2 regions of the Pseudomonas sp. B22129 genome follow, and region 2 is predicted to be linked to the other one. Evidence: predicted binding sites of a transcription regulator. Region 2 holds the regulator's gene; the other holds the start of a gene.

Region 1 (4,416 bases), 3.0 Mb from region 2:
TAAAGGCACGTCGACGTCCAGCAGGTCTTCGCGCAGGGCCTTGACCCAGCGTTCGTCCTGGTCGTCGAGGTCGGACTGAAACCCGGCGTCGAGCATCTCGCGCACCGGTTCGATCATCGAATACGGCATGGTCACGTGCAGGTCGCCGCCACCGCCATCGAGTTCGATGTGGAAGGTGGAGACCACAATGGCTTCGCTGGGGCCGACGATATTGGCCATGGCCGGGTTCACTTCCGAGTTGATGTACTCGAAATTGACTTCCATGATCGCCTGCCAGGCTTCCTTCAAGTCGATGAAGGCTTGCTCGAGCACCATGCGCACCACGCGCAGTTCGGTGGGGGTGAATTCACGGCCTTCGATCTTGGCGTGACGGCCGTCGCCGCCGAAGAAGTTGTCCACCAGCTTGAACACCAGCTTGGCGTCGAGGATGAACAGCGCGGTGCCGCGCAGCGGCTTGATCTTGACCAGGTTGAGGCTGGTGGGCACGTACAGCGAGTGCACGTATTCACCGAACTTCATCACCTGCACGCCACCCACCGCCACGTCCGCCGAGCGGCGCAGCATGTTGAACATGCTGATACGGGTGTAGCGGGCAAAACGTTCGTTGATCATCTCCAGCGTCGGCATGCGTCCACGGACGATGCGATCCTGGCTGGTCAGGTCATAACTTTTGACGCTGCCGGGCTCGGCAGCCATTTCGGTCTGTACCAGACCATCGTCGACGCCATGCAGCAGCGCGTCGATTTCATCCTGGGACAGCAGGTCTTGCACGGCCATGTCGTGATCCTACTGCAATACGAAGTTAGTGAAGAGCGCCTGCTCGACCACGACTTTGCCAAGCTCTTTCTGGGCCACTTCCTGCACGCTGGCAGTGACCTTCTGACGCAGCATTTCCTGGCCGACGGGCGTGGCCAGGCTGTCGAAGCTCTGACCGGAGAACAGCATCACCAGGTTGTTGCGGATCACCGGCATGTGCACTTTGAGCGCATCCAGGTCCGCCTGGTTACGCGCCAGCAAGGTGATGCTCACCTGCAGGTAGCGTTGACGACCGTTCTGGTTGAAGTTGGCGACAAAGGCCGGAAGCATCGGCTCGAAGATTGCCGGTTGCTTGACGTTAGTGGCGGTTTCGGCGGCGGGGGCCGGTTTGCTGGCGCTGCTGTGCATGATGTACCAGGTGCCGCCAATCGAGGCGCCGACGGCCAGGAGCACGCCCAGCACGATCAACAGGATAAGCTTGAGCTTGCCCTTGGCTGCAGGTGGTTTTGCTGCGTCGTCGCTCTTCGCCATGCCAATAATCCGTCACTATTCTGGGATTCATAGATCTACGCAAAGGCAAGAGCAAGTGTTATGCCAGAGTTGTCTGGTGTAGAGGGTGCAGCACAAATCAAATGTGGGAGCGGGCTTGCTCGCGAATGCGGCCTATCAGTCATAGATGTGCTGACTGAACTTGCGCATTCGCGAGCAAGCCCGCTCCCACATTTAGACCTGTGTTTGGCACAAGTCAGGCGTAGTAATCAACCGCGCTGGAACCAATCACGCTCTGGATCACCGGTGCGACGGCCGCAGCCACCTCCGGATGATCACCCGCGTCACCGCTATCCCCACGCCCGCCGCCGCCACTCACGCCGCGCGCCTGGTTCTGCTGCTGTTGCTCCTGGCCTTGCCCCTGCCAGCCACGGGACTGGTCGGACACATTAACGTCCACCTGCCCCATGCCCTGCTGGGCGAACATCTCACGCAGGCGGCCAGATTGAGTTTCCAACGCTTCGCGCACCACCGCGTGACCACTCATGAACGTCACCTGAGCCTGCTGGTCCGCCGTCATGTTGACCTTGATATCCAGGCGCCCCAGCTCAGCCGGCTGCAACTGGATCTCCGCCGACTTGAGGTTGGCGCTGGAGAGGTACATCACGCGGTTGACCACCTCTTCGGTCCAGCCACTTTGATGCATCGCCAGCGGCGCGTTGGCTACCGGCGGCAAGGCATTTGCGGTTTTCGGCGTGGCGGCCTGGGTCAGCGCGGCCAGGCGATTGGCGAAATCGTCAACCCGAGTATCGCTGCTGGCGTCCTTCAAATCCTTGAGGCCGCCGTCGATCAAACCGCTGAAGGCTTTGTCACCGCCGTCAGTGCTGTCTTTGGTGGCTTGCTGGTCGACCATATTGGCCAGGCCGGCGGCAAAGTTCTGCGCAGCGGTCGGTTGATCCTGCGGGGTGGTCGGGGTGGTTTTCTGCGGGGTCTGGCTACTGGCCGACACATGGCCGCCCTGCTCCATCGCCAGGCGCACGGCGGGCATCGAATCCAGCGGATCGGCTGTGGGGTCGAACGCGGGCTGCTTGGCATCTTCGGTGGCGGCGACGGGCGCTGCGACGACGGGCTGGGCCTTGTCGTCCTGAGTGGTTGCGGCAGGTGCCGGTGTTTGCACGGGTACCGGAACGACCACCGGCGTGACGGCGGCAATCACCGCCGGGTCGACGACCGGGTCTGCCGGGGGCTGCTGCGCAACGGTCGGGTCAGTGGTTTTGTCGTCGTCAGTGCTCGCACTGTCGTCGGACTTGGCCGGCGGCGTGGCAGGCAAGGGATTGCCGCTATCGGCAACCGCTGGCGTGCTGGTGGCAGGCTTGTCGTTGCTGGCCGCAGGCTTGGCGCTTGCGTCAGAAGGCTTGTCCCGCGTGGGCTTGGCCGGGGTGTCGTCGGTTTTTACTGTCGGTTTTGAGCCTTGGCTGGCGAACACCTGGGCGAAGCCAGGGGCCTTGTCACGCGGGTCCGCAGCCGCCACCGCAGGGGTCGGGGCAGGCGCTTGAGGCTTGGCCGCGGGGGCAGCCTGAAGAAGCGAGTTCGGGGCGACTGGCATAGGTAAGGGTCTCCACTGCATTGGGGATCGGGGATGCAGTATTGGGAGGTAGAGCAAGAGTTGGGCCAGGTTTTGGTTTGTGGTGAATATCCGGTATTTGTGGGGGGCTGATATTGGTTCCGCCCTTACGGCGGCTCACTTTTGAACAGCGCAAAAGTAAGCATGGGCCTGTCCCGTGACAGCCGGCCTGAGTGGTGTAGATCAAAAGCAGTTGGTGTGGGAGCTGGCTTGCCTGCGATGGCATCAACTGGGTGTGCCTGATGTACCGAGGTGCCTGCATCGCAGGCAAGCCAGCTCCCACAGAGAAGCAGATTTGTGCAGATATTTAAGTCTTACTCGGTCAAAAATGTGGGAGCGGGCTTGCTCGCGAATGCGGTCTATCAGTTACAAATATGCTGACTGACCCACCGCATTCGCGAGCAAGCCCGCTCCCACAGTTGGATGTTCATTTGCCTGAAGAAACGCGATCTGCCCTGGCAAAAACAGCGCCTTTGATCCAACCACTCAGGCCGGCTGTCAGGCCGCCGCGCTCTTGCTTTTGATCTTGATCTGAGGCGCCCCGTTAAACACGCTGGCCGAACGCAGGCTTGAATCCGTGGGCAACCCGACGTCCTGCCGGAGTGAGGGCACACCGAGCGTGAGCGAGGTGCCGAGTGTAGGGGCAAGAGCGTTTGGTTACTTTGCGCTTTTCAAAGTGACCCGCCGTAAGGGCGGAACCATAAGCCGCCGTTACCGCAGTAACGGATATGTACACAAAACAAAACCTAAACCTGAAACCGCTCCCGCTCCGACTCATACATCGGCCGAACCAAAGCGAACTCAAGATCAATCTGATCCACCAACGCCCCAAGATCCGCAGCCGCCGTGCCCACCGACTCAACCTCCAACCGCTGGCACAACTGCGCCAACCGCACTGCCCCAAGGTTGCCGCTGCTGCCCTTGAAACTATGGGCAATCCGCCCCAGCGCCTTGGCATCATCACGCGCCTTGCGCAATGCCTCCACACGCTTTTGCGAGTCATCGAGAAAGGTATCCAGCAACTTGGGATACTCGCCCTCCATCACCTCCTGCAAACCCGACAACACGTCGGGGTCCAGATGAATCTCGGCCACTTGCTCGCTCCTTGATCAAGAATCGGCGGATTATGCCAGAGCCCCCCAGCAAAACTCCACGCACACACTGCGCCCGCCATCGGACCAGCGTACATCGCTGCTCAACTGACGCACCAGGCTCAAACCCCGGCCAGACAGACGGTCGACATCCAGCGGGCGTGCCAGCACGTGCTCCACATCAAACCCGGGCCCGCTGTCTTCGATGCGCAAGGTCATTTTGCCGCCGGCGTCGGTCGGCACCACCTCGACATGCACACGCACGTAACCCTTGTCCAATCGCGCCAGCCGCTCGTTGCGCTGGCGATAATACTCGGCAAACCCCCGGGCATCACGCTTGAGCCGCGAATCCAGGCCCAGTACGCCATGCTCCAGCGCGTTGGAATACAGCTCAGCCATCACGCTGTACAACGCTCCACTCTGGGCGCGCAGGCCGTGGATCTCCAGCAACAGCTG
Region 2 (4,416 bases):
TGCCGAACGATAGCCAGCAACCGATCCACATTCAGGCTGACGATGCTCAACTGGATGACAAGCAAGGTGTTGCAACCTACACCGGCGCCGTGATCATCACCCAAGGCTCGATGAAGATCACCGGCAACACCGTGACCCTCACGCGCACGCCGGCGGGTGATATTGACGTCGTGACTTCGGTGGGCAACCTGGCTTACTTCGAACAGAAGCAAGCGGCGGCGGACCCCGCTCCAATGAAGGGCTATGGCAAGACCATCCAGTACCACGCCCAGCAGAATCGCATCATCCTGATCGATCAGGCCAGGGTTGTCAGCAGTGACGGCAACACCACTGACGGTGAAAAGATCACCTATGACACCGTGAAGCAAATCGCCCAGGCCGGCCGTGCCAACGGTTCGAAGATCGGTACTCCGAAGCCGCGCATCGACATGGTTATTCAGCCGAAGCAGAAAGACGGCGCCGCTCCAGCTGCACCCAAACCCGCTGCGAAGAAGACGAATTAATGGCAACCCTGAAAGCCCAGCATCTGGCCAAGGCCTATAAAAGCCGTCAGGTCGTGCGCGACGTCAGCCTGTCGATCGACAGTGGCCAGATCGTCGGCCTGCTCGGCCCTAACGGTGCCGGCAAGACCACGTGCTTCTATATGATTGTCGGGCTGGTCCAGGCCGATCAGGGCCGCGTCCTGATCGACGACCTGGATGTCAGCCACCAACCCATGCATGGCCGCGCCCGCGCCGGTATCGGTTATCTTCCCCAGGAAGCGTCGATCTTCCGCAAACTGTCGGTGTCCGACAACATCATGGCGATCCTTGAAACCCGCAAGGAACTTGACCGTGACGGCCGCCGCAAAGAGCTGGAAAGCTTGCTGCAGGAATTTCACATCAACCACATTCGCGACAACCTCGGCATGAGCTTGTCCGGTGGTGAGCGTCGTCGTGTGGAAATCGCTCGTGCCCTGGCTACCGCACCGAAGTTCATCCTGCTGGATGAACCGTTTGCCGGCGTCGACCCGATCTCGGTCGGCGACATCAAGCAGATCATCCATCACCTCAAGGCCAAGGGCATCGGTGTGTTGATCACCGACCACAACGTCCGTGAGACCCTCGATATCTGTGAAACCGCTTATATCGTCAACGATGGCCAGCTGATTGCCGAAGGCGATTCCGCCACCATCCTGGCTAACGAACTGGTCAAGGAAGTGTACCTGGGCCACGAGTTCCGCCTGTAAGCACTGCGGTGTCTGGCCATTCGCCAAGGCGCGCGGGAGTCAATAAAAACCTCGGTTTTTTTATTGTTACCGCGCTCTAGGCAAAGCACCCGATATCAGGCATATAATTTGCTTATGTTTGGCGCTCACGCGCCCTGTCGTGGATGGCGCATTGCGCCGGCGAATAAGGTGTTAAGCCCCTGCCATGAAACCATCGCTAGTCCTGAGAATGGGCCAGCAGCTGACGATGACACCGCAGCTGCAACAGGCCATCCGCCTGCTCCAATTGTCGACCCTGGACCTGCAACAGGAGATCCAGGAGGCCCTGGAGTCCAATCCGATGCTCGAACGCCAGGAAGAAGGCGACGACTTCGATAATGCAGACCCGCTGGCCGACAACATCGAGCAAAAACCCAACTCTGACGTGCAAGAGCCCTCCTACCAGGAAACCGCCCCAACGGTGGATAACCTCGAGGAAGGTGAATGGAACGAACGCATCCCCAATGAGCTTCCCGTGGACACCGCCTGGGAAGATGTTTACCAGACCAGCGCCAGCAGCCTGCCCAGCAATGATGATGACGAGTGGGATTTCACCACCCGCACCTCCGCCGGCGAGAGCCTGCAAAGCCATTTGCTGTGGCAGCTGAACCTGGCACCCATGTCGGACACTGATCGCCTGATCGGCGTCACCTTGATCGACTGCATCAATAACCAGGGTTACCTGGACGAAACCCTCGAAGAGATTCTTGAGGCATTCGATCCAGAACTGGATATCGAACTGGACGAAATCGAGGCCGTCCTGCACCGCATCCAGCAATTCGAGCCCGCCGGCATTGGCGCCCGCACCCTCAGCGAATGCCTATTGCTGCAATTGCGCCAACTGCCCGCCAAAACGCCGTGGCTCATCGAAGCACAGCGCCTGGTCACCGACTACATCGACTTGCTGGGCAGCCGCGACTATAGCCAATTGATGCGCCGCATGAAGCTCAAGGAAGATGACCTGCGCCAGGTGATCGAGCTGGTGCAAAGCCTGAACCCGCGCCCAGGCTCGCAGATCGAGTCCAGCGAAGCCGAATATGTCGTTCCTGATGTGATCGTGCGCAAAGACAACGAGCGCTGGCTGGTGGAGCTGAACCAGGAGTCGGTGCCACGCCTGCGAGTCAACCCGCAATACGCAGGCTTTGTGCGCCGCGCCGATACCAGCGCCGACAACACCTTCATGCGCAACCAGTTGCAGGAAGCACGCTGGTTCATCAAGAGCCTGCAAAGCCGCAACGAAACCCTGATGAAAGTGGCCACCCAGATCGTCGAGCACCAGCGCGGCTTCCTGGAATATGGCGACGAAGCCATGAAACCGCTGGTTCTGCACGACATCGCCGAAGCCGTCGGCATGCATGAGTCGACGATTTCGCGGGTAACCACACAGAAATTCATGCATACCCCACGGGGTATTTATGAGTTGAAATACTTTTTCTCCAGCCACGTCAGCACCTCCGAAGGCGGCGAATGCTCGTCCACGGCCATCCGCGCGATCATCAAAAAACTGGTTGCCGCGGAAAATCAGAAAAAGCCATTGAGTGACAGTAAGATCGCTGGTTTACTGGAGGCACAAGGCATTCAGGTCGCCCGTCGAACCGTCGCCAAGTACCGCGAGTCCCTCGGGATCGCGCCTTCCAGCGAGCGTAAGCGTTTGATGTGACGGGCGGGCCATAGCGTTCCAGTGGTGGGTATTTCTGCCCACCGCTTTATGCACTGGCAACGAAGGAGAAGCTGTATGCAAGTCAACATCAGTGGACACCATGTAGAAGTCACCCCTCCATTGCGCGAATACGTCGAGCAGAAGCTGAAACGGCTTGAGGGTCATTTTGACAAGATCACCAATGTGCAAGTCATCATGAAGGTCGATAAACTTCAGCAAAAAATTGAAGCGACCCTACAGATCCCCGGTGGCGAAGTAGTCGCCAATGCCGAGCATGAAGACATGTATGCATCAATCGATGCCTTGACTGACAAGCTTGACCGCCAACTCAAAAAGCATAAGGAAAAGAATCTGCACCTGATGCAAGGTACAGGTCGTTAACTCTCCCCCCATGATCCGACTTGAAACCATCCTGACCCCCGGCCGTTCCCTTGTGAACGTGCCGGGCGGCAGTAAAAAGCGCGCCCTCGAACAAATTGCCAACCTGATCGGCCGTGAAGTGCCCGAACTGGACACGCAAGCTGTGTATGAAGCGCTTATTGCCCGTGAAAAACTCGGTTCTACCGGTTTTGGCAACGGCATAGCCATTCCTCACTGCCGCCTGCAAGGCTGTGAATCCCCGGTGAGCGCCCTGCTCCACTTGGACGCTCCTATCGATTTCGACGCCATCGACGGCGCGCCGGTCGACCTGCTCTTTGTTCTGCTGGTCCCGCAAGCTGCCACCGATGCACACCTGGAACTGCTTCGGCAGATCGCCAGCATGCTCGACCGCAAGGAAGTACGCGACAAACTGCGCAGCGCCAAAAGCAACGAGGCGCTCTATCAGGTTGTACTGGATGAACAAAACGGGCAGTAATCATGCGTTTGATCATCGTCAGCGGCCGTTCCGGCTCGGGTAAAAGCACCGCCCTCAACGTTCTTGAGGACAATGGTTTTTATTGCATCGATAACCTGCCCGCTGGCCTGCTGCCGGAATTGGCAGAGCGTGCACTCATTCATACCGAACTGGCGCAACCTCTGGTCGCCGTCTCGATTGACGCCCGCAACCTGCCCAGCCATCTCTCGCGATTCCCCGAATTGCTCGAAGAGGTGCGCGCCAAGCACATCCACTGCGATGTGCTGTATCTGGACGCAGATGAAGAAACGCTGCTCAAGCGCTTCTCCGAAACCCGCCGCCGCCATCCTCTGAGCAGCCCACATCGCTCTCTGGCCGAAGCCATCGAAGACGAAACCACGCTGCTTGGCCCGATCATTGACCTGGCCGATCTCAAGATCAACACCACCGGGCTGAACCTTTACCAGTTGCGTGACGCCATCAAGCTGCGCCTGCTGAACCAGCCGGAACCCGGCACGGCGTTTCTGGTTGAGTCGTTCGGTTTCAAGCGCGGGATGCCGGTGGATGCTGACCTGGTATTCGACGTGCGTTGCCTGCCCAATCCCTATTGGAAACCGGAGTTGCGCGACCAGTCCGGGCTGGATCAGCCTGTAGCCGATTACCTTGCAGCGCAGC

Evidence for each region. The regulator sigma-54, encoded in region 2, starts transcription at its own class of promoters, with help from an activator protein. The targets are predictions, from matches to a motif close to ANTGGCATNNANNTTGCTNT.
Region 1: AB4P94_RS15265 (flagellar hook-length control protein FliK) is a predicted target of sigma-54. The motif match lies at 2,902-2,921, and genes of this name have one in related genera.

The regions. Positions count from the first base shown of each region.
Region 1 covers NZ_CP162592.1:3,316,870-3,321,285, reverse strand. The annotation lists gene fliM (flagellar motor switch protein FliM) at 1-777, opposite strand, end outside; gene fliL (flagellar basal body-associated protein FliL) at 787-1,287, opposite strand; gene AB4P94_RS15265 (flagellar hook-length control protein FliK) at 1,502-2,851, opposite strand; gene AB4P94_RS15260 (Hpt domain-containing protein) at 3,616-3,963, opposite strand; gene AB4P94_RS15255 (SpoIIE family protein phosphatase) at 3,994-4,416, opposite strand, start outside.
Region 2 covers NZ_CP162592.1:346,669-351,084, forward strand. The annotation lists gene lptA (lipopolysaccharide transport periplasmic protein LptA) at 1-503, shown strand, start outside; gene lptB (LPS export ABC transporter ATP-binding protein) at 503-1,228, shown strand; gene AB4P94_RS01610 (RNA polymerase factor sigma-54) at 1,413-2,906, shown strand; gene hpf (ribosome hibernation-promoting factor, HPF/YfiA family) at 2,982-3,287, shown strand; gene ptsN (PTS IIA-like nitrogen regulatory protein PtsN) at 3,298-3,762, shown strand; gene rapZ (RNase adapter RapZ) at 3,765-4,416, shown strand, end outside.